DNA from 2 places in the Limosilactobacillus mucosae genome. Region 1 is predicted to be linked to the other one. Evidence: riboswitches for the same ligand, from Rfam matches in the RefSeq annotation. Region 1 holds a riboswitch; the other holds the start of a gene.
The links. A riboswitch is a leader RNA that binds a small molecule or an ion and turns the genes downstream of it on or off. The one in region 1 is predicted to bind lysine.
Positions count from the first base shown of each region.

Region 2: linked by a shared signal. The riboswitch ahead of lysA (diaminopimelate decarboxylase) and the one ahead of H0G69_RS08850 (amino acid permease) in region 1 are both predicted to bind lysine.

Region 1 covers NZ_CP058954.1:1,770,547-1,782,747, forward strand. The annotation lists gene H0G69_RS08825 (potassium channel family protein) at 64-732, opposite strand; gene H0G69_RS08830 (TrkH family potassium uptake protein) at 725-2,068, opposite strand; tRNA gene H0G69_RS08835 (tRNA-Leu) at 2,183-2,264, opposite strand; tRNA gene H0G69_RS08840 (tRNA-Val) at 2,283-2,355, opposite strand; gene H0G69_RS08845 (deoxynucleoside kinase) at 2,420-3,061, opposite strand; gene H0G69_RS08850 (amino acid permease) at 3,317-4,813, opposite strand; lysine riboswitch at 4,920-5,094, opposite strand; gene H0G69_RS08855 (amino acid permease) at 5,145-6,668, opposite strand; gene H0G69_RS08860 (GNAT family N-acetyltransferase) at 6,885-7,388, opposite strand; gene H0G69_RS08865 (lp_1002 family arylesterase) at 7,431-8,243, shown strand; gene H0G69_RS08870 (phosphatase PAP2 family protein) at 8,306-8,983, opposite strand; gene H0G69_RS08875 (threonine/serine exporter family protein) at 9,051-9,512, opposite strand; gene H0G69_RS08880 (threonine/serine exporter family protein) at 9,525-10,277, opposite strand; gene H0G69_RS08885 (metal-dependent transcriptional regulator) at 10,385-11,050, opposite strand; gene H0G69_RS08890 (cation diffusion facilitator family transporter) at 11,220-12,122, shown strand.
Region 2 covers NZ_CP058954.1:806,845-819,045, reverse strand. The annotation lists partial or broken gene pepT (peptidase T) at 1-636, opposite strand, end outside; gene H0G69_RS03940 (Nif3-like dinuclear metal center hexameric protein) at 725-1,549, opposite strand; gene H0G69_RS03935 (tRNA (adenine(22)-N(1))-methyltransferase) at 1,546-2,241, opposite strand; gene H0G69_RS03930 (aspartate-semialdehyde dehydrogenase) at 2,355-3,413, opposite strand; gene H0G69_RS03925 (aminotransferase class I/II-fold pyridoxal phosphate-dependent enzyme) at 3,429-4,622, opposite strand; gene dapB (4-hydroxy-tetrahydrodipicolinate reductase) at 4,643-5,425, opposite strand; gene dapA (4-hydroxy-tetrahydrodipicolinate synthase) at 5,415-6,347, opposite strand; gene H0G69_RS03910 (N-acetyldiaminopimelate deacetylase) at 6,360-7,511, opposite strand; gene dapD (2,3,4,5-tetrahydropyridine-2,6-dicarboxylate N-acetyltransferase) at 7,518-8,228, opposite strand; gene lysA (diaminopimelate decarboxylase) at 8,287-9,600, opposite strand; lysine riboswitch at 9,726-9,907, opposite strand; gene H0G69_RS03895 (aspartate kinase) at 10,109-11,467, shown strand; gene dapF (diaminopimelate epimerase) at 11,488-12,201, shown strand, end outside.

The DNA of each region.
Region 1 (12,201 bases):
ACTTAAAACAGCGTTGTGTTGGACACTAAAGTCTGCACAGCGCTGTTTTTATGATTAGATCATTTATTCATTAGCGATTACCGAACTGAGCTTTTGAATCGATCCGACATCCCCAACAACTGAGATATGATCGCCATAATGAAGCATGTCGTCGGCTTGTGGCAGCTTGTTAACCTGCTCTCCGCTGACAATGGCAATCACATTGACTTGATAAGTATCGCGCAGATTAAGCTCTTTTAGCGTATGCTCACAGAAATCTGGACTCTTAACCTCGATTTCGGCCAGCGTCAGTTCATGATTCAAGATCAAATAGTTGGCAATATTTAAATGCAGCTGATGAAATACCATTCGTCTGGCCATGTCACGTTCCGGACGCACGACATAGTCAGCCCCAATTTTTTCCAGCACCCGGGCATGATTTTCGTTTTCTGCCTTACAGATAATGTTTTTAGCGCCCAACTCTTTAACGATCAGGGTTGCCATGATACTGGCCTGAATATTGCCCACCGAAATATAGACATTGTCAAAGCTCCCTAGATCCAGCTCGCGCATCGCTTCTTCATCTTGAGCATCGGCAATGACTGCTCGCGTTACCATATTGGCATATTCATTGACGACATCTTCATTCTTATCAATGGCCAAAATATCTTGATGCGCCTCGGCCAAAGTTTCACAGACCGAGCTGCCAAACTGACCGATACCAATTACTGCATAGTTGTTTTTATTAGCCAATCAAAACCCCTTCTTCCGGATAGCGATAGTTCTTTTGCTTTGGATGAGCATTTAAAACCGTAAACATTACGGTGTAGATGCCAACCCGACCGATAAACATCAATGCCATAATGATCAGTTTGCCAAACAGATTCAAATGCGACGTAACCCCCATGCTGATACCCGTCGTCCCAAAAGCAGCCATAACTTCAAAAATAATATCTTCCAAAGTAAAATTGGCTGGCAAATGCTGTGTCAGACACAACAGCAGGATTGCCGCGGCAAGAATTGCAAAGGCAACAAAAACCAGCGTCAGCGCCCGAAAAATATTTTCTTCTTTAAAGCGGCGTCTGCCAAAAACCGTATCGCGCTGACCTTTTAAAGTGGCAATACTCTGCAGCGTCAACAGCCCAACCGTAGTCGTTTTGATCCCACCAGCCGTTGATCCTGGCGTCCCACCAATAAACATCAAGATTACCGTTACCGCGATGCCAGCCGGTGAAAGATTTTGATAGGAAAAAGTCGTCAGACCGGCTGTCCGTGGCGTAATAGCCATAAAAACAGTATTGATGAAACGATGCTCGACTGACATATGTGGAAACTGAGCAGCTAGATTATTTTCAGTCAAAAAATAGCTCATCAGTGATAACAGCAGGATAATGGCGCCAGTCGACAGCGCCAGTGAGGTATGCAGCGACAACCGATGCTTTTTTCGATAAAGCAATAGATCACGCCAAACCAAAAAACCAAATGAACCAGCAATAATCAAAACCGCCATGATAAACAAGACATATGTATCATCGGCAAATGACGCCAGACTGTTGCCAAACAGATCAAAACCGGCATTACAAAAAGCTGAGATCGAGTGAAAGATACTGTACCATAGCCCCTTGATCAAACCAAACCGGTGGCCAAAATCAGGCCACAGCAGCAAGGCGCCTAAAGCTTGAATGATCAGTGACAGACCAACGATTAGATTGACAATAGTAATCTGTGCTGGCGACTGCAGGTTCAATGATTCTTGGGCTAACAGACGTGCTGAAAGCCTGATCTTTTGACGCGCAAACAAAAACATCATGATTGCAAACGTCATAAAACCCAGTCCGCCAATCTCAATCAAAGCCGTAATTACCAGCTGACCAAACAAAGACCAGTGAGTCGCCGTATCAACCAGCGTCAGTCCAGTCACGCAGGTTGCACTGGTCGCGGTAAAAAATGCCGTCATAAATGATGGGTCCTCGCCAGGCTTGATTGCAATCGGCAGCATTAAAAGCAGCGTACCGATTGCAATCACGATCAAGAACCCAAACGTCAAGGCTTTTGAGAATGAAAGGCGATAACGACCAAACGTGATCATTTTTATGGCTTCCTTTCCCGATTAAAACTTCTAAGAACAACTATATCAGCGATCAAACGCAAAATAAATCAAAAAACGACTGTACCTTACTTCAGGACAGCCGTTTAATAATAATGCGGATGAAGGGACTCGAACCCTTACATCATAAGATACAAGAACCTAAATCTTGCGCGTCTGCCAATTCCGCCACATCCGCAAGTAAAGCATTAAAAAATGGAGGATACAGGGCTCGAACCTGTGACCCTCTGCTTGTAAGGCAGATGCTCTCCCAACTGAGCTAATCCTCCGTATCAGATATGAAAATCAACAGTTTAATTATACATATCTGAATAAACTCTGTCAAGAACTCAACTACTTTAGGTTCAGTTCCGTCAGCTTATCATCAACCAATTGCAAAACCTGATCAGCTGCATAGGGATCTTCGACAAAATCATATTTGTCTCCATCAATCAGCATTTTAGGACTTTCATCATAGCTGGCATACCAGTCAACATAGCGCTGATTCAACTCGCGATAGTATTCATAAAGACTTGGGTCATTTTCAATCTGTTCAAACGAACGGCCGCGTTTCTTGATTCGCTTCAGCATCGTTTCAAATGAGACCTGAATACTGATCAAAAGACTTGGTGCTTTAGTATGTGCCTGCTGAGGCAATTCTTCCATCATATTGCCCAAAAGCGAGGAATAGATGTCAGCTTCAGTCTGTGTAGCTCGCCCCAAATCGGCATTCAGCCGAAAAAGCAGGGCATCTTCAAAAATTGAGCGGTCTAAAACGTTCAGATCATTATCAAATGAATTCTTGATCTCGGCCAAGCGTTTGTTTAAAAAGTAGATCTGCAGCAAAAAGCCGTATTTCTTAGGATCTTGATAAAACAGCGGCAGGATTTCATTGTCATCAACCGATTCATAGAAAGCCTGACTGTCCAAATGATCAGCCAGCATCCGCGTTAAACTGGTTTTTCCCGCACCAATAGTTCCTGCTAGTACAATCATTGCTTTTCCCCTTTTTCCATTTTCTAAAAAGACACGAGCTATATTGTATCATCTTTGATCCGCCACCGTGAGTAAAATGTTTTTCATTTATCAGTCAACATCATAAAGTCTCAACTAATCAACGAGCCGTCCTTTTTTTTAATATTTTACTGCTTAGCACTAAATGGCTTTTGGCTGATCGCATTTTTACAGTCTGCATCATCATCAACAGCCCCCACAATAAAATCCCCGCCAAAACCGGCGAGGATTCGATAATTATTCAGCTTCTTTTTCCGATTCAGAAACGAATGACTCACTATTGTTGCTCCGTGACAGATCAACGTCCTTGAGAGGAATCAAGTGCGTCTTGTAACGAACCTTATAGTAGATGAATAAAATCAAGAACAATGGTACGGCCATGTAGGTGATGGCGATATTTGACCAATCCATCTTGATAAAGGCATCAATGTTTTGACCACACATTACGACGACACACAAGATCAAGGCAAAGATTGGGCCAAACGGAAACAGCGTAGCATGATACTTTAATTCGCCAACCTGATGTCCCTGCGCAATAAAGGCTCGCCGGAAGCGCAGATGCGAAACGGCAATTCCCAGCCAAGCAATAAAACCGCACAGACCAGATGCCCCAATCAGGTAATTATATGCTTCGGGACCGATAAACTGTGTCAAATAAGCCAGACACGAGACAACCATGGTGCCCAACAATGCATAGATTGGAATCCCACGTTTGTTGACATAGCCAAAGATCTTCCAGGCATAGCCTTCCCGCGCCTGTGAGAACAGCATCCGCGTCGAGGCGTACAGGCCAGAGTTGGCTGCCGAAATCACGGCCGTTAAGATAACCGCGTTCATGACACTGGCCGCTGCTGCCATCCCTGCCCGCTTAAAGACAATCGTAAATGGACTCATCGTAATGTTCTGCACGTTTGAATTCAACAAGTTTTTGTTGGTATATGGCAGAACGCAGGCAATGACAAAGATTGCAAAAATGTAGAACAGCAAAATCCGCCAAAAAGTTGAATGAATAGCCTTGGAAACCGATTCTTCCGGCGTAGCAGCTTCACCAGCCGTAATTCCAATCAATTCAGTACCTTGGAATGAGAACCCAGCAACTAAGAACACACTCAAAATCCCTGACCAGCCATGAACGAACGGTGCGTCCTTGTAGTGGAAATTCTTCATGCCAACCGGTCCTTGACCACCCATGATTCCAAAGATGATGCAGACCCCAACGACCAAAAAGATGACGACCGTTACGACCTTGATCAAAGATAACCAATATTCCGTTTCACCATATGAACGAACTGAAAGATAATTGATCAGAAAAATCGCAAGCAAGACAAACGTACTAAACAGCCAGCTTGGAAAATGCGGCAGCCAATATTGGAAAACCAGCCCCGCCGTCGTTACGTCAACTGGAATCGTAATGGCCCAGTTAAACCAATAATTCCAACCCATGGCAAAACCTAATGCCGGATCAACAAACTTTGTTGAATAGGTGGCAAAAGAACCCGAGACTGGAATATAGGTGGCCATCTCACCCAGACTGGTCATCAAGAAATAAACCATGATCCCCATGATGGCATAAGCTGCTAAAGCACCACCCGGGCCGGCCGTTGAGATTGCCGAACCGCTGGCAATAAACAGTCCCGTCCCAATCGTACCGCCAAGAGCAATCATTGACAGATGGCGCGTTTTCAATGTCCGTTGAATATGACCCTCACTGCCTTCATGACTGTTTTCGCTCATGAAAAAATCCTCCTCAAATTTATTGGCGAGAAAGGCAAACAAAAAGAGCCGGCAAGCCAGGACTTCCCTGCTTGTCGACTCAACTTAACTTCGTAATTGTTGAATCAATCATGGAAGCGCCCCGCAGAAGCTTCTGCGACAGTCCGTAATTTATTTAACTACGGCCCAACGCGTAAAGCCTTCAGTCGATACGCGTTTCGGCGAGCATCCCTTTCAGCCAGGCATTGATTCTGAAGCATCCAGCCTGGTCTACTGATGAGACTCGCACCTCTTCTCTTTTACACATTATTTGATTATAACTCACTTTTGATTTTAAGCAAGTTTTAATTTTCTACTTGATTTCTTTACCATCAGCAGTAATGTACTTCTCACCACGCGAGCTGCGCGATAAATCGGCTTCCTGCAGCGAAAGCAGGTGCGTCTTATAGCGGAACTTGTAGTAGCAGAACAGGATCAAGAAGATCGGCACTGCCATGTAGGTAATCAAGATGTTGTCCCAATCTAAGTGAATGAATGCTGGAATGTTTTGACCAACAATCACAATCATACAGAAGACAAAAGCAAAAATTGGACCAAATGGGAACATGGTCGCATGATACTTCAGCTCGCTCAGCTGATGTCCCTGTGCAACAAAGGCCCGCCGGAACCGGTAGTGAGCCATTGCAATCCCTAGCCAGGCGATAAAGCCAGACAACCCGGATGCATCAATCAGGTAGTTGTAGGCGTTGGCACTGACAAAATGCAGCAGGTAGATCGCCAGCGAGACGGCCATCGTCCCCAGCAGCGCGTAGATTGGAATCCCCCGCTTATTAACGTAGCCAAACCCTCGCCATGCATAGCCTTCTCGTGCTTGCGAGAACAGCATCCGCGTTGAGGCATAAAGTCCTGAGTTGGCTGAAGAAATCACGGCCGTCAAGATTACCGCGTTCATCACACTGGCTGCCGCTGCCAGGCCGGCTCGCTTAAAGACAATCGTAAATGGCGACATCGCCACGTCTTGAACGTTGCTGCTCAAAAGGTTTTTGTCGGTATATGGCAAAATGCAGGCCATGACAAAGATTGAAAGAATGTAGAACAGCAAGATCCGCCAGAAGGTTGAATGAATGGCCTTTGGAACGGATTTTTCCGGCGTGGCGGATTCACCAGCCGTAATGCCGACCAGTTCAGTACCCTGAAATGACATCCCGGCTACCAAGAAAACGGTCAGGATGCTGGGAAAGCCGCCAACAAACGGTGCTTTTTTGTAATGGAAGTTTTTTAAGCCGATTGGTCCTTGACCACCCATAATCCCAAAAATAATCATAAAACCAACAATCAAGAAGACAATGATCGTCACGACTTTAATGATTGACAGCCAGTATTCAGTCTCACCATATGAGCGTACTGACAGATAATTGATCAAAAAGATTACCAGCAAAACAAAGCCACTAAAAATCCATTCAGGAAACTGGGGCCACCAGAATTGAATGATAACTCCAGAGGTAACCGCGTCAACGGCAATCGTAATCACCCAGTTCAGCCAGTAGTTCCAACCCATGGCAAAACCCAATGCTGGGTCAACAAACTTGGTACAGTAGGTAGCAAACGATCCCGTCAATGGAATATAGGTTGCCATCTCACCCAGGCTGGTCATCAAAAAGTAAACCATGATTCCCATCATGCTGTAGGCGACCAAAGCCCCACCAGGCCCAGCCGTTGAAATTGCCGAACCACTGGCAATCATCATCCCGGTACCAATTGAACCGCCCAAAGCAATCATCGACAGGTGCCGCGTCTGCAGCGTCCGTTTCATATGGCCGGAATTGCCAGTTATTGTCTGACCTTCCGTACCACCATTCTTTGCCTCTCCACTCATCGTAAATGGATTCCTCCTCTATGACAATTTCGAGCGCCAGTTATACATTTCTCATGGATAAAGTATAAGGTGTGCATACTTAATATGATTAAACATTTTAGCGCAATTTCAGCAAAAAAGCCATATCAATTGGACTATCTGCCCAAATTGGCTTATCTGCGACAACAAAAAAGATTATACAATAAAATAAATATTTAAACAAGTTTATGCATGTAATTATAAAGCTTTAACCATTTTCAAATAACCGTTTTCATTACCGATCTGATCAAATTTAAACTTTTTCAATAAAGATCTCGAACGTAGGTTATCAATGGCCACATACGCCTGCAGCCGCTTAATATCACTATTTTTTGCCAACGCTTGCAAAAAAGCTGCGAGCGCCTCACTCATAATTCCTCTTCCCCAACGATCGCGTCTCAGTAAATATCCCAGCTCCATAGCGTGGGCCTGATAGTTTCCATCACTTGCATATATTGGGAATAAGCTGATCAAACCGACCAGCTGCCCAGCTGGATCAGTAATTAATAAAAGCTGCTGCTGCCCAAGCCAGTTATTGACCGCCCAGCCGCGCATCATTTGATCATCTGGCAGCTGCAGTCCGCTTAATCTAACCAGTTCACCATCGCTTAATAGCTTCAAGACAGCCTGAAGATCATCTTGACAGCCCATTTTAATTACGAGACGGGCAGTCTTGATTGGCCAAAGCAATTGTTTGTGCATTATAATTTCACCTACCAGGATCTTTTTTCAGGAGTGTTTTTAATGGAAATCATTCAAAAAAATTTAAGTACCGCAAGCTATCAAACCAAAGCTGTGCTGACTGGCTATCTGCAGACACCTGTTCCCAAATCGCCGGTGCAGCAGTTCCGTCCACTGATTTTTGTCCCTGGCGGCTCAATGACGCATATTCCAGTCGAACAAACTGAGAAGACTGCGCTCAGTTTTTCAGCTCGTGGCTTTCAGGTTTTCGTGCTGCGCTATACCTTCACCAGCGAGCGTCAGCCGGTTTATCCAAATCCACTGATCGATCTGGCATTAGCCGTTGCGCTGCTTAGAAAACAAACCGCAGCCTGGCATTTAAAAACTGATCAGCTGACGATCATAGGCTTTTCAGCTGGCGGTCAGGTTACCGCGCTGTATAATGACTACTGGCATGAAGAGTGGCTCAGCAGACTCAGTGGCGCTGCCAGCGATCAGCTCCGCCCCAATGCGGTTATCCTAGGCTATCCCGTCATCGACCTTAACCTTGGCTTTCCTAAAGACGCTACAACGCGTGCCAAGTGGGCCGATGATCCAACTCGTTATAATGCCGCGGCACATGTCAACGACTTAAACGCGCCAACCTTTATGTGGACGACTTTTACCGATCAGGTTGTACCAGTGCAAAATACGCTTAGCTACAGCCAAGCTTTGCTGGCCCATCAGATTCCCCAAGAATTGCACGTTTTTGCGCATGGCCCGCATGGAATGGACATTGCCAATGCCTTGGTTGCCCATCATGATGATGTTGATCAGCCCCACGTTGCCCACTGGGTTGAACTGGCATGTGAGTGGCTTGACGATCTATTTAAATAAAATTACCCAGGAAATATAAAATACCCGGTGTCGATTTTAAAAGAGACACTGGGTATTTTGATTCAAAGTTTCGAATTAGCGGTCTTGCGCCAACGTCTTTTTATATCATTGGCAAACGTTAGGTAAAGCGTCTCGGAAATCTGCAGCCAGGCATAGGCCAGCAGCATCGCTCCGACCGTATCAAACGGATAGTGAGCATAAAGATAGATGCGCGAAACGGCTACCAAGAAAACGGCCATGATCAACAGCAGCTGGCAAATCACCCGCACTGCAGCATTTTTAATCAATGGCACCACGATCAAAAACAGCACGGCAGCCACCAGAAACGTCCCCATCACATGTCCACTGGGAAAACTGTAGCCATGGTCGCCAGTCGGATGCTGCAGGGGCCGATCCCGCTTAGCCAGGTACTTGACGATCTCATCTAAAAGGTCACCGACAATCAGCGTTAGCCAAGCCCAGAGTGCCGGTACCTTATATTTGAAGCCCCAGAGAAAAAAGGTGATGATCAGCATCCAGACAAGGGCCATCTTAGGGCTGCCCAAAAACGAAACGACTACCATTATATGATAGGTTGCATTGGGCGTATGGTTAGGATTTGGTGCCAGCAGCGCCTGGAAAACCGAATCCAAAACCTGCAGGATCATTGAGTTGCTCATTACCATACCAGCGACAATCAAAAACAATACAAAGCTTACCATGAACCGCTTCCAACGATTCGGATCTTGTCCTATCAGCATGTTAAAATTGCTCCTTTGTTGGATCTTGTCATGACATCAGCCACAATAAATTTAATTATATCACACCCTACCGGTTCCTAAAGTGGTGTTCAGAGAATAACAGTCGATTAATCAGATCACCCAGACCAAAGCCCAGCGTAATCGCACCAGCAATTACCAAAATCTGATAAAGATATACCAATGCCGCACCGTTGCTGCCCAAAACAAAACTGCGCACCATCTTATAGGCTTGTCCACCAGGAACCAGTGGCACCAGCGCGGGAACGTTAAAGATGATCATCGGCATTTTTTGCCAGCGGGCGGCCGCCATACTCAAGACGCCAATCATAATGGCAGCCAGCAGATTGCTTAAAGCCAGCCCCAGATGCAGCTGATAATAGACTGCCCAGTAAAACGCCCAGCTGGTACCACCGATTGCACCTGCACAATGATAGGCCCGGCGCGGTATGTTCAGTAAAATTCCAAAACAAATTGTCGAAAGGTCAGCCAGCACAAATTCAAAGATTAATCTAACCCAAAAGTTTTCCATGCTCTACCTCGCTCAAACGTATCGCAACACAAAAACGATTGCGCAGCCAATGGCAATTGCCGTCAGCGTGGCTTCAACCGCGCGTGACGTGCCACTGATCAGATCACCAGACATCAGATCACGAGCCGCATTGGTCAAAGGAACCCCTGGAACCAACGGCATCACGCAGCCAATGATAATGTCATTAACGTCGTTGGCCCAATGCAGCCTAACAAATCCCACGGTCAAAAGCGCAATCACTAAAGAAGCACAAAACTCATTAACAAAACGCGCTTTGGAATGCTTTCCTAAAGTCAGATAGACTTGATAGCTCACCAGGGCAATCACGGCTGCAAACAATGAATCATGGACATTGCCAGTATAAACGATCGTTAATGCCCAGCTAAGCACGCCGGCTGCCACGCACTGAACAAAATCTGAGGTCTGCTGCGGCTGCTGGTCAACTTTTTGCAGTTTTGCATACAGTGTCTCAACATCGATTTCATGAGCAGCAAACTGCCGCGAAAGACTATTGACAGCTGCAACCTTGTTAAGATTCAATTTTCGCTGATGAATATCAATTACCTGAGCGTTTGGCAGGTGTTCGGCGCTGGCAACGATCGCCGTCATCGTTGTAAATGCCTCAAAGTTTTGCAGCTGCGCGCTCAGTGCCATTCGTCGCATCGTGTCATTGACGCGTTCCATGTTTGAGCCGTTTTCGATCAGTAAGCGCCCCGCTAGTAGACACGCGGTAATGGCAAGATTCTTTTTATCCTTGCTTTCCACTTTCAATCATCCATCCTTATTATTGGTGAATTTATCCAGGCAGCAGCTAAAACAACAAAAGGGTTCAATGCATCATGCATTAAACCCGAGCCTTAAGATTTAATTGTCTAGTCCTGCAAAGGCTCTTGATTAACGAAAATATTATGCGAAGCCTTATAGGAAATGCTGAGCTGCTGATCATTATCCAGACATTCAACCAAGATCGGTCCCTCAAATGGTTCGTGTTTGATTACCTTAACCTTGGCATGCAGCTGAAGACCAACCTCATTTAAATAGGTCAGCAGCTCATGATTGTCCAAGAAGCGTTCAATGACGACCGTTTCACCATCCTCTGCATCGGCCAGCAGACGATGACTGACGCTGTCAAACTTGCCATTAGCAGCCGGAATAACGCCACCATGAGGACAGTACTTGGGATGATTCAAAAAGGCATCCAGAGCAGTTGCCAAACGATCGCTGGTATTATGTTCCAAGATCTCAGCTTCTGGATGAACATCAGTCATGCTGTAGTGCAGATCATCAACTAAAAAAGTCTCCCACAGACGATGCTTTCTGACTAATTCAGCAGCATGCTTGATTCCCTCTGGTGTCAGAGCGATCCCATCATATGGCTCATGAGATACCAAGCCTTCCTCCGTCAGCTTGGTGATCATTTCTGTTACTGAACCGGCTGCGATGCCCAATCCCAGTGAAATTTCTTTATTAGAAACCTTTTTATAGCCACCGCCTAGCTCAAAAATTATCTTTAAATAGTCTTCTTTCATTGGGGTCATGTTTTGTACAACTTCCTCCTAAAATATCAGCGGCAGTAAGTGTCGTCGAGCTTTTAACCATGTATTTTTCCATATTGAAACTAATCAGATTATAACATATCATAAAAATGTAATTTGGAATACCTAAATCTATTTTTAGCTTATTTATTTTAAGGCGGGGAGTGATTTTATGGAACGGTCCAACGTTTCCAAACAGCGTTTCTTAATCGTGACGCTGCTTAATGTTTTGATTACCGTTGTCGAGATTATTGGGGGATTGGTATCCGGCAGTCTGGCACTGCTTTCCGATGCCTTTCACAACTTAGGGGACTCGATTTCGATTGTTTTAGGCTACTTTGCCCAAGTCATTTCGGGGCGGCCGGAAAATCGGCGACGTACTTATGGCTACCGGCGAGCTGAGATTCTTTCAGCAATGGCTAACAGTATCTTTTTGATTGTCGTTTCAATCGCGCTGATCATTGAAGCCATTAAACGATTCAGCCATCCCGAACACATCAACGGTCGGATCATGCTGATCGTAGCGATTATCGGGCTGATTGCCAACCTGGTTTCTGCGCAGCTTTTACACAGCGGCAGCCATGACAGTCTGAACGTCAAAGCTACCTACTTGCACGTCTTAAGCGATGCACTGTCTTCAATTGCCGTAATTTTTGGCGGTGTGATCTTAATGTTTTTCAACATCACCTGGCTTGACCCAACCCTGACGATTCTGGTTGCACTCTACATCGCCAAGGAAGCCTTGCCAATCATCAAGCAGACTTTAAGCATTCTGATGCAGTCGTCGCCTGATCTGGACTATGAAGCCATCAAGCATGATCTGATGCAGGTACCAGGAGTCGTAGGCGTCCACCATGTTCATGCCTGGACGATTGACGAACACCGCATCGTCTTTTCAGCACACCTCAACTGCCATGATATGATGCTGAGCGAAGTCGAAAAAATCTATCTGCAGGTTGAAAAAATCCTAAACGACAAATATGACATCAAACACGTAACTTTGCAGGCCGAATGCCAGCGTGGACGTGACGAAGAGCTCTTTAATCCACCGGTTGATCATGACAAGCTGTGCTAATGAGTTTGAGCGGTCCGATCAATAATTTACACGTTTTTTACCAAATTGCTATTGCTTTATCATACCAAGCGTCTATAAT
Region 2 (12,201 bases), 960 kb from region 1:
ATACTCTAACTCTCCCAGTGGACCACCATCAACCGTATAGGCAAAATCAGCCCCAAAGTCCTTAACGTCAAAGTGGTCGGCACCAGTACCAATCTCCTCGTCCGGCCCCAGACCGATCTGAATCGTGCCATGCTTGATTTCAGGATGCTTCAGCAGATATGACGCCATCGTTACGATCTCAGCCACGCCTGATTTGTCATCAGCGCCTAAAAGCGTGCGGCCATCCGTCGTAATCAGCGTCTGATGCGCATATTTTTTCAATGATGGGAACTCGGCCGGTGAAAGCTGGTAGCCGCTGTCCGACAAGGCAATGTCAGATTGACCATCATAATCGTCAATCACCTGCGGCCGGACATGGTCGGCATTAAAGTCCGCCGTATCAATATGGGCAATCAAGCCAACAACCGGCGCGTCATGATCAAGATTGCTGGGGATCGTTGCCAACAGATATGAGTTTTGCGGATGAATGCGCACGTTGCTCAGTCCCAGGTCTTGCAGCTCTTGCGCCAGCTGTTTTAAAAAGGCCGTTTCTTTAGGACTGGAAGGCACCGTGGCTGATTGTGGATCTGAGCGCGTTTCAACTTGAACGTATTTCAAAAAACGCGGCAGCAGTTCAGAATATTTTTCTTCAGTCAAATCGATCACCTTTTCTTTATGAATTAGTCATTACTACCAATACGTCAACTTTATCACTTTTTCAATAAACAGAGCAGGCAAAGTCAGCCTATTTGACGATAAACTTAAACGGCTCCGTATTGATCTCAGAGGTTATGATCTCAAAATCCCAGTCGTTTTCCTGGCGCCATTTTTTAAGCAGACTGGCCAGCTGATCCTGACAGACGGCTTCGATATGATGACCGGCATCAACCACCGTTAAATGGCTGGCAATCATGTCATGAGCAAAGTGATAGCTCACATCTCCAGTTACATACGCATCAGCCCCGCGCTTTTTCGCCAGCTGCCAAAAATCCTGTCCGGAGCCGCCCAAAATCGCCACTCGCTTGATCAGCTGCTTTTGATCGGCTGGATTAACGATCAAACGGGCCCCATTAAGCTGAAACTTTTCCAGACACCATTGACCAAACGCCGCTGGACTCATTGGCTGCAATAAGTCGCCCAGCCGTCCCATTCCACAGTCGCGTCCCGAGATCGGATCAATCCCCGTAATCTGCAGCGGCTCAACGTTGGTCAGCTCTAATTGGGCCGCCAGCCAATCGTTCATCCCGCCATTGGCATTGTCAAGGTTGGTATGTGCCGCATAAACCGTAATACCATGCTCCAAAAGCGTTTGATACATGGCAATCTGCGGGTCGCGCACATCCAGGGTCTTAACGGCATGAAACATGGCTGGATGGTGATTGAAGATAAAGTCAACGTTTTTTTCAATTGCTTCTTGAACGACTTCTGGGCGGCAGTCCAACGCTGTCATGACCCGTTTGACCGGTCGTTCGGGATTACCCAGCTGCAGGCCGACATGATCCCATGATTCAGCCAAAGCCGGATTGGCAAACATTTCAAACCGTTGAATAATGTCGTTTCCAGTCGTCATTTGATCACCTCTTTAATCATCTGCATCTCGCGTTCAAACTCCTTGATCTTGGCAACTGGTGGCTGGGCCGCTTTTTTCATCTGTTCAATGGCAACTTGCTCTCGCTCAAGCTCGGCCAGCCATTCTTTTCGAAAAGCAGGCTGATCCTGTTCCAATAAGAAAGGACCAAACTTAAGCTCACGGTCGTTATAGGTAAATGGAACGATCGAAGGCTCAGCCACGATGATCTCATAAATATGGTCATCTTCTTCAAGCACTTCTTCAGCTATGATCTGCCATTGATTAGCCAAGAGCCATTCTCTGACGCGCTCACCACCAACGTTGGGCTGCAGGATCAAGCGCTTGACTCCGGCAAGTTTTTGCGTGTCGGCAGCCAGAATCTTGGCAATCAAGGTTCCGCCCATCCCAGCAATCGTAATCGTATCAATGCGATCATCAGCTTGAATTGCCGCCAGTCCATCGGCAAGCCGCGGCTGAATCACGTTGTCAAGCTGCAGCTGCTTGATCTCATGCGCGGCGTTTTCAAAAGGTCCTTTGACAACCTCCCCAGCAACGGCATACTCAATCTGTCCGTTTAATGCCAGGTGTGCCGGCAGATAGGCATGATCAGAGCCAATATCGGCCATGCGGGCTCCTTTAGGTACATAGCTGGCAACGCGCGCCAATCGTAATGAAAGATGGTTGGCATCCATAAATAAATCTTCCTTCCTGGTTCCAAATTATATTTCCAGTATAACAAAAAATCCGTCCCGCAATCAGCCAGACGGATTTTCAGTTTAAGTTGATTCTAGTTTCAAGACATCGCTTAGACCAGACCCAGTGCTACCAGACGCTCGGCATTTTCAACCGTATTCCAGGCAGCGCCCTTCAACAGATTGTCAGCAACGACCCACATGTTGAAGGCACCCTTGTTTTCATAATCAGGACGAATCCGGCCAACAAACGTCTCCCGCTTGCCGACTGCGTTGATTGGCTGTGGGTAGATCTGATGAGCAATATCGTCTTCCAAAACGTTGCCAGGGAAGTCAGCCACTACGCGCATAATATCTTGAGCCGTAGCCGATTCATCCTCAACCGTAAAGTAGACGCTTTCGCCATGCGCGATTGGCACCGGTACGCGGACACAGGTAGCCGTAACCTTAATGTCTTGTGAATTCATGTCGCCAAGCATGATCTTCTTGGTTTCATGAATCATCTTCCATTCTTCATGCGAGTAGCCTGATTCCTCCAAAACGTCAATTTGCGGCAACAGGTTAAAGGCCAGTGGATAATGCTTCTTGTCGCCCTTGGTTGGCAGAATATGAGCATCCGCCTGCATGTCCTTGCCATCCAAAAAGTCTTGGGCTTCTTGATACATTTCGTTTAAAGCGGATTGACCAGCACCCGAAGCTGCCTGATAAGTGGAAACCACGATCTGCTTTAAGCCAAAGTTGCGGCGAACTGGTTCCAAAGCCATTACCATTTGAATCGTCGAACAGTTGGGATTGGCCACGATGCCATGATGATCCTTCAGAGCGGCTTCGTTGACTTCTGGTACGACCAACGGCACATCCGGCTCCATCCGAAAGGCGCTGGTATTGTCAACACAGATTGCCCCGCGCTTAACGGCTTCTGGCAGAAACTTCTTGGAAACCGATCCGCCAGCAGACGACAATACAATGTCAACACCGTCAAAGGATTCAGGGGTCGTTTCCTCAACGGTTACCGGCTGACCCTTAAACTGCAGCGTCTTACCGGCCGATTTTTTGGATGCCAAAAGCTTAACATGCTTAACGGGAATCGTAGACTGGGCTAATTGTTCAATCATCCGCGTGCCGACCGCCCCCGTGGCACCCAGAATTGCGACATTGTATTGCTTACTCATAATATAATCGCTCCTTTAGTTCTTTGCGTTAACCTTTTCAATAAATGGCTTCATGCGCTCCATGGCAGTATGCAGGTCCTCATCAGAAGCCGCGTATGACAGCCGTACCCAGCCGGCACCACCAGCACCAAAGGCATTACCTGGCGTAACACCGACCTGGGCTTCCTTGGCCAGATCCAAGGCAAACTGCATGTCATCCGTACCATAGTTGGCTGGAATCTTGGCGAAGATGTAGAACGCGCCTTGTGGTGGAACCGTTTCGATGCCCATGTCGTTTAAAGACTTCAAAACATAGTCACGCCGTTTTTGGTAGATGGCCCGTGCCTTAACCGGATCCTCATCCCCATTGGTGTAGGCTTCAATGGCTGCTGCCTGTGTTGAGTCGGTAATTGAGGTTACCAAGAATGAATGCAGCTTGGTGATGTTGTCGATTGCTTCTTTAGGACCGGCAAAATATCCCATTCGATAACCAGTCATGGCATGCGACTTGGACAGGCCAGAGATAAAGATGGTCCGGTCCGGCAAAAGCGTAGCCATTGACGTGTGTTCCACACCATAAACCAGATCACTGTAGATTTCATCAGCAAATACGTACAGATGATGATCGGCAATAACCTTAGCCAGGCCTTCCAGCACTTCGCGTGGATATTCACGGCCGGTTGGGTTGACTGGGTAGTTCAGCAAAACGGCTTTAACCGCTGGACCTTCTTTTTTCAAAACGTTTTCCAGCAGCTCAGGCGTCAAGACAAAATCGTCCTCAGAAACGTCAACCTGCACCGGCGTCCCACCTGCCAGAGAAACCAGCGGGAAGTACAGCGAGAAGGCTGGTGTTGGAATGATCACCTTGTCGCCTTCATTGATCAGAGAAAAGATCGTCGCTGCCAGAGCCTCGGTTGCACCAACCGTAGCAACGATTTCGGTTTCTGGGTCATAGTGCACGCCGCGCGTCCGTTCCAGATAGCCGCTGATGGCTTTTCGCAATTCAATCTTGCCGCGGTTGGAGGTATAGTGCGAATCATTTTCAACAATACTTTGCACGGCTGCCTGCTTAACGTGTTCAGGAACGTTAAGATCAGGTTCGCCAATCGTCAGTTTAACGATGCCTGGAATCTTGGAGACGTGAGCATCAAAAGAACGAATTCCAGATGGTGAGATTGCGGCCACGCGTGGGTTGACCGTTTCATTAAGATCTTTTGCTAGAGTTGGCATAAACAAATTTCCCCTTTACATCAAAGAATATTTTCCAAACCGACAACCAGTTCATTCAGCGACGCAACCTTTTGCAAGGCTACCTTAACGCCGCTCATAAACGAGCCCCGATCAAATGAATCCTGGCGAATGGTCAATGCCTCGCCAGTGCCGCCAAACAGCACCTGCTCATGGGCAATGTAGCCCGGCAGACGGACCGAGTGAATGCGAATGCCTTGATAGTCGCCACCGCGGACGTTGGCCAGCGTTTCGACCTCATCTGGATTGCTTTCGTGCGGCTGACGATTTTGTGCCATCATCTTAGCCGTACTCAATGCCGTTCCTGATGGTGCGTCTTTCTTATCGGCATGGTGCATTTCAATAACCTCGACGTCTGGGAAATACTTGGCGGCTTCCTGGGCGAACTTCATCAGCAAGACCGCCGACATGCCAAAGTTAGGTGCGATCAGGCCACCTAAATGATTGGCTTTGGCAAGGGCCTTGAGTTCGGCTTCCTGTTCATCAGTCAGACCAGTCGTGCCAACCACGGGGCGCATCCCGTGATTCAGCGCGAATTTGACGTTTTCATAAACCGCACTGGGAACAGTAAAGTCGATCCAGACATCAGCTGCTTGATCGGGAATCGCTGCTAAATCATTAAAGATCTGGACATCGTCATTTAAGTTATAGCGTTCCGGATCGTTACGGTCGGCTTGTGGCGAAAAAGCGGCAACGATTTGAAAATCCGCCATGCCATTGACCAGATCAACGGCCTTTTGTCCCATTGCACCAGCAAACCCGGCGATCAGTACACTAGTCATCAACATCACCCTTTCCAAGATTCAATGGCAACTCATGAGCCAGCGCATCGGCAGGCAATGACAGCGCCTGTGCCAGCTGCTGCTTTTCGTTGTCGTTCAGAGTAGCAATCGGCAGACGGCAGCCACCCACGCCAAAGCCTTGCGCGTTTAAGACCGCCTTGACTGGTGATGGTGATGGGTACATGAACAGCGCGGCCATTCTTGGCGTCAGCCAGCGCTGCAGACGTGCGGCCGCCTGCCAATTACCATTATACAATTGATCATACATTTCCCGCATCTGGGCACAGTAATTATGCGAAGCAACCGAGATCACGCCATTAGCTCCTAAGACGCGCGCCGTCAATGCTTGAGCGTCTTCGCCGGTAAAGACTTGGAAATCCTCGTCCTTGTGATCGATCACGTACTGCATCTCTTCCAGCGAGGCACATTGCTTAACGGCCTTGATGTTTTCATGATGTGAAAGCTCCACGATCGTTTCGGCAGCCATCTTAACGCCGGTTCGACCAGGAATGTTATAGATCACGATTGGCAACTTGGACTGATCTGCTACCGCCGTAAAGTGGGCAATCATGCCACGCTGATTAGGCTTGTTGTATGGCGGTACCACGACCAGCGCATAGTCAATGCCTTCGATCTCAGCCACCTCATTGGTAAAGGCAATAGTTTCGGCAGTATTGTTGCTGCCAGTGCCGGCAATCACCGGAACACGGCCATCAATGATCTTAGCAAACTCACGATACAGCGCCAGCTTTTCGTCATGGCTGAGCGTTGGCGTCTCACCAGTCGTACCGCCAATGACAAAACCGTTGCTGCCCTGTTCGATCAAATGGTTGGTCAGCTTGGCCAAACTGGCAAAGTCCAATTCATTTTGTTCATTAAATGGTGTTACGATGGCGGTTAACAAATCAGCATCTTGTAAATTCATAGTTAAATCCCCCTAGTTTTGCATACGATAGTTCAAAAATCCGGTAATAGCATCCACGCCCCGTTTAATAGCGCGTTCATCCGGTTTTAAGGTCGCCGAATGCAACTGTGAGTCATCTTCAACTCCCAGCCAAAACATGGTGCCGGGGAACTTGGCCAGCAGATAGCCAAAGTCTTCACCGGTCATTGCCGGCGCAGTTTCGATAAATTCAACGCCAGCAGCCTGTTTCATATATTCAATAAAGCGTTTGGTCAGTTCGGGATTGTTTTCAACGGGCCAGTAGCCACCTTGATTCAACTGCAGGTCGACTTTAACGTTAAAGCTTTTGGCAATTCCTTCGCAGACGTCTTTTAAACGCTGATCGATCTTCAAAATCATTTCCTGCGTCAGACCGCGAATCGTGCCTTCCAGATGGGCATGACCGGCAATCACGTTGCGGATCGTGCCGGCTTCAACCTTACCCAGCGTGATCACACCGCTTTGAATCGGATCAATGCTGCGTGAAATGATCGTCTGAACCTGCATGATCAAAGACGCCATCGCCACGACCGTATCATTGGCATCCTGCGGAAAGGCCGCGTGACCGCCCTTACCGGTAATATCAATGTTGACTTCAGTCGTGCCGGCAAACAGCGTGCCCATGCGACAGCCAATCGCGCCAGCCGGCAGGTCCGGATTATCGTGCAGACCGTAGAACTCATCTGGTCGCCACTTGCCATCAAACAGTCCCTGCTCATAGGCCAGCTTGCCGCCGTTTTCGCTTTCTTCGGCTGGTTGGAAGAAAAACAGCAGATTGTCTTTTGGCTGATGCTCACTGAACCAGCTTAAAACCCCCAGCGCAACCGTCATGTGGATGTCGTGGCCACAGGCATGCATGACGCCGGGATGCTTGGAAGCAAACGGCAGGCCGGTCTGTTCTGCTACCGGCAGCGCGTCGATATCGGTTCGATAGCCGATCGTTCTAGTTGGCTGACTACCGTGTACCAACACCATCAATGCAGTTGGCAATTTTTCCGGTTGGCGAATCTCCAGATGAGTCTGGTTAAACCCTTTAATCGTATCCAACAAATAGGCATGCGTCTGTTTTTCCTGCAGCGCCAGTTCTGGAATCTGATGCAGATCGCGGCGAATCTTGATTAATTGTGCTTCATTTAATTCTGTCATCGATCATCACAGCTTCCGCAAGTCTTCTTCCAGGCCCGTCTTTGATTCGGTCTTGTCATCAACGTTCTTGATAAACTTAGCAGGCACACCGGCGACGACCGTGTGAGGAGCAACGTCTTGGGTTACGACGGCACCGGCAGCAATCACAGCCCCTTCGCCAACATGCACGCCTTCAATTACTACGGCATTGGCACCAATCAAAACGTTGTCATCGATTCGGACCGGTTCAGCTGAGGCTGGTTCGATCACGCCGGCTAAAACCGCGCCCGCGCCGACGTGACAATGCTTGCCGACGATTGCCCGGCCGCCCAGCACCGCGCCCATGTCAATCATGGAGTCGGCACCGATTTCTGCACCAATGTTGATGATTGCCCCCATCATGATAACGGCATTGTCGCCAATCAAAACCTGATCCCGAATCAAGGCACCAGGTTCGATCCGCGCGTTGATTCCCTTCAGATCCAGCAGCGGCACGGCTGAATTGCGGGCATCGTTTTCCACGCGATAGTCTTCAATCTGCGCAGCATTGGCAGTCAAGAATGGCTTAACGTCGGCCCAGTCGCCAAACAAAACGCCGGTACGGGCTTCTAAAAAGCTTTGAATAGATTCCGGAACGTCTATGGCAGCCAGATCACCCTTGACAAATACCTTTACGGGCGTCTTCTTGGGTGCATTGCCGATGTAGTTGATAATGCTTTGTGCGTCTAATTGTGCCATTTAGATTAACTCCAATCTTTTTTCTACTATATTATTAATATCTTATTTTAAAAGTGATTTAGGCTTGTGGGTAGGAACGGTCAAGATGAACCAGATCGTCAAGCGATTCGCGTTCAATTACCAGGTGAGCCTGACCATTTTCAGCAAAGACCACTGCCGGCCGCGGATTGCGGTTATAATTAGAAGCCATCGCATATCCATAGGCTCCCGTATCCAGCATTGCCAAAACATCGCCTGGCTTGGTTTTTGGCAGTGGCTGATGCTGACTGAGAATATCGCCTGATTCACAGTACTTACCGGCCAGCCGCACCGTTTCAGCGTTTTCCGCCTGCGGATCGGCAGCCAGCACCGTTTCGTATTCCGCCTCATAAAGCGCTGGCCGAATGTTGTCGCCCATCCCGCCATCGATCATGACATATGGCAGCAAGCCGGGAACGTCTTTACGCGAGCCCACTGTATAAAGGTTATAGCCGGCGGGACCAGCGATTGAGCGGCCTGGTTCGATCCAGACAGCCGGCATCTTCAGATTCAGCTTTTGCGTTTCTTCCTTAATAGTTTCGATGATCGCTGCCACAAAATCTTCTGGCTTCAATGGATGGTCGGCGCTGACGTAGCGAATCCCGAAGCCGCCACCGACATTGACGATTTCTGGCTCATAGCCAAACTCGTCGCGCCAGTGAGCTGCAATCTCAACCAATTTAGCAGCCGCCATCTGAAAGCCATTTAATTCAAAAATCTGCGAACCGATATGGGCATGCAACCCTTTCATATGCATTCGTGGACTGGCCAGAATCTTTTGCAGGGCTTCATCAGCCTGACCGGACTGCAGATCAAAGCCAAATTTGCTGTCAACCTGACCAGTTTGAATATACTTATTCGTATGTGCGGAAATCCCCGGTGTGATCCGCATCATAACGTCGATTGACTGATCACGACTGGCCAGTACTTCATTAAGCAGCTCAATTTCATGGAAGTTGTCGATCACAATCATGCCCACATGGTGATCAACGGCCATCTCTAATTCGGCCCGCGATTTGTTGTTGCCATGAAAAGATACGTTTTCCATTGGGAAGTTGGCTTTGATTGCCGTATAGAGCTCACCGGCCGAAACCACATCAACATGACCGCCTTCATGAGCTACAACCTGATACATGGCAATCGCGGCAAACGCCTTGCTGGCATAGCTGACCGCGTAGTCAACCTGGCGCTGCTCAAACACCTTTTTAAAAGCACGAATCTGGCGGCGAATCTGGGCCACGTCGTAGACTACCAGCGGCGTGCCATATTCCTTGGCTAGTTCGAGCGAGTCAACACCGCCAATCGTCAAATGACCTGCTGCGTTGATCTGATCCGGTGCAATCTGAGAATTCATAATCTAAAACCTCCGTTGTTCTGACGGGGAAAACGCTAAGAAAAAATCCATTGTTCGTGCGCACACAAACAACGGATCCCATTTTCAAAAAGCCACCCACTGCGGCTGTTGTCAAATTTAATCTGATTGGTCGATAGCGCTCCGCGAAGTTTTTCTCCGCGACAGTCCGTGACTTGTTCAGCCACGCCCCAGCAATCAAGCCGCGACCCGGTCTGAAAGCTTCGGCAATCGCCCCTTTCCTGTACGATCATTGTCTGGTCTGCGACTAACATACGGTACTCATGTTGACTGCGCCTCTTCGATTTAATAGTTAGTCTATAATTAAGTTTAATAATCGTCAAGTAAATTCTGATAATTTTTCTCATTTATTTTTTCTACTATGATTTGTAAAACGTTTATGCTATCGAATTTTAAAAAAGCAGACTTGCAAGGATGTCAATAAATGTTAGAATCCTATTAAATTAATTTGCGTTCTTTATTATTTTCAACGCACAAAGGAGTCTGTAATATGAAAGTTGTAAAGTTCGGTGGTACCTCATTGGCTACGGGGGCTGCCGTTAAACAGGCATTGAACATCATCACGGCTGACCCAGCTCGTCAAATCGTTGTGGTTTCGGCTCCTGGTAAACGACACGACGGCGATATCAAGGTAACCGACCTTTTGATCCGCTATGCCAATGAAACGATCAACGGAGAAGATACCGCCAAGACGGTTCAAGAAATTTTCGAGCGCTACGAAACGATCGGTCACTTTTTTGATCTGCCAGATGAAAAAATCAAGATCATCAAGGAACTGCTGGTTGATCTGCCTAAAAAAGACTACCCAAACGATGAATATCTGCTGGCCGCTTTCAAGGCCCACGGTGAGCGGCTTAATGCCCGGCTGATCGCAATGATTATGAACCACCTGGGCATCAAGACACGGTTCGTTGATCCAACTGAAGCCGGCATCATGGTTACAGGGGCACCCAACGACGCAATCGTCAATCCAGAAACCTACCGTAATCTGGCCGGTTTCAAGTATGAGGTCTATGATCGGCTGGTCTTTCCAGGATTTTTTGGCATCACGCCTTCTGGTCATATCGCAACGTTCTCACGGGGCGGCTCTGACATTACCGGCGCGATCCTGGCCCGGGGCTTTCACGCGCGACTGTATGAAAACTTTACCGACGTGGATGCAATCTTCTCGGCCAATCCAAACGTGGTCGACGATCCTGAGCCGATCCGCACAATGACCTACCGTGAGATGCGCGAGCTTTCCTACGCCGGCTTTTCGGTCTTCCACGATGAGGCCTTGATTCCTGCTATTCAAGGGCAGATTCCCATCAACGTCAAAAACACGCATGCCCCAGAAAAGCCTGGTACCATGATCGTTCCCGAAAAGGGCTTCAAACCAGAAAACATCATCACTGGCGTCGCTTCAGGCAAGCATTTTTCAGCACTCTATCTGCACAAGTATCTCTTGAACAAAGAAGCCGGCTTCACCCTGCGCATTCTGGATATTCTGGAAAAGCACAACGTTCCTTATGAGCACATGCCATCTGGGATCGATGATATTTCGATTATCTTTGACAAAAAGTTTTTGAATGATCAATTGATTGACGTTTTGTGCGATGAGATTCAAAATAAGATCAATCCCGATCGTCTGGAATGGATTGACGACTACTCCATTACCATGATCGTCGGTGAAGGAATGCGTGATCGCGTTGGCGCTGCTGCCGGCATTCTGCAGCCATTAGCCGATGCTCACATCTCGCTGCAGATGATCAACCAAGGGGCCTCTCAGATCTCAATCATGCTGGGGACCAAGCGGGCAGATGCCGATAAAGCCGTCCAGGTCATCTATCATCAATTCTTCGCAAATTAATCAGACAAAGAGGTATTTTTATGACGGAACTACTAAAGGTTCATGGATCGCAAAACCAATTCTTTATCCTGGATCAGACAACGCTGGAACAACCACTCACCGATGCTGAGCTGCAGACACTTGCTCCTAGAATCACCAATCCCCAGACTGGCCTTTTAGGCGGCGCGGATGGCATTCTGGTTGTCAATCAGCCAACTAAAGCCGGAGCCCTGGCGCAAATGCGTGTCATCAACGCCGATGGCAGCGAAGCATCCATGTGCGGCAATGGGCTGCGTACCGTGGCCCGCTATCTGGCCGAAAAATTTGATCAAGACGAGTTCCAGGTTGATACGCGCGATGCCAACCTGCTTGTTCGGCGCCAGCCTGATTTTGCGCCGGGCGTACCTGCTTTTGCCGTTGAGATCTCACCCGTCCGCTTTAACAAAGAAGCACTACCGTTTGACAATCTGGGCCATGAACGGCTGCTTGATACGCTGGTTCCCGAGTTTATTCCTGGACTGCGTTTTACCAGCATCGCGGTTCCTAATCCACATCTGATCAGTTTTGTTTCAGCCGCTGAATTGTCCGATAACGTTTTAGGCGTCTTAGGTGAACGACTGAATGGTCAAAACCCATATTTCCCTGATGGCGTCAACGTAAACTTTGCCCAGATTCTGAATGAAAACGAGCTGTTCGTACGGACGTTTGAACGCGGTGTCGGCTTTACCAATGCCTGCGGGACCGGGATGTCAGCA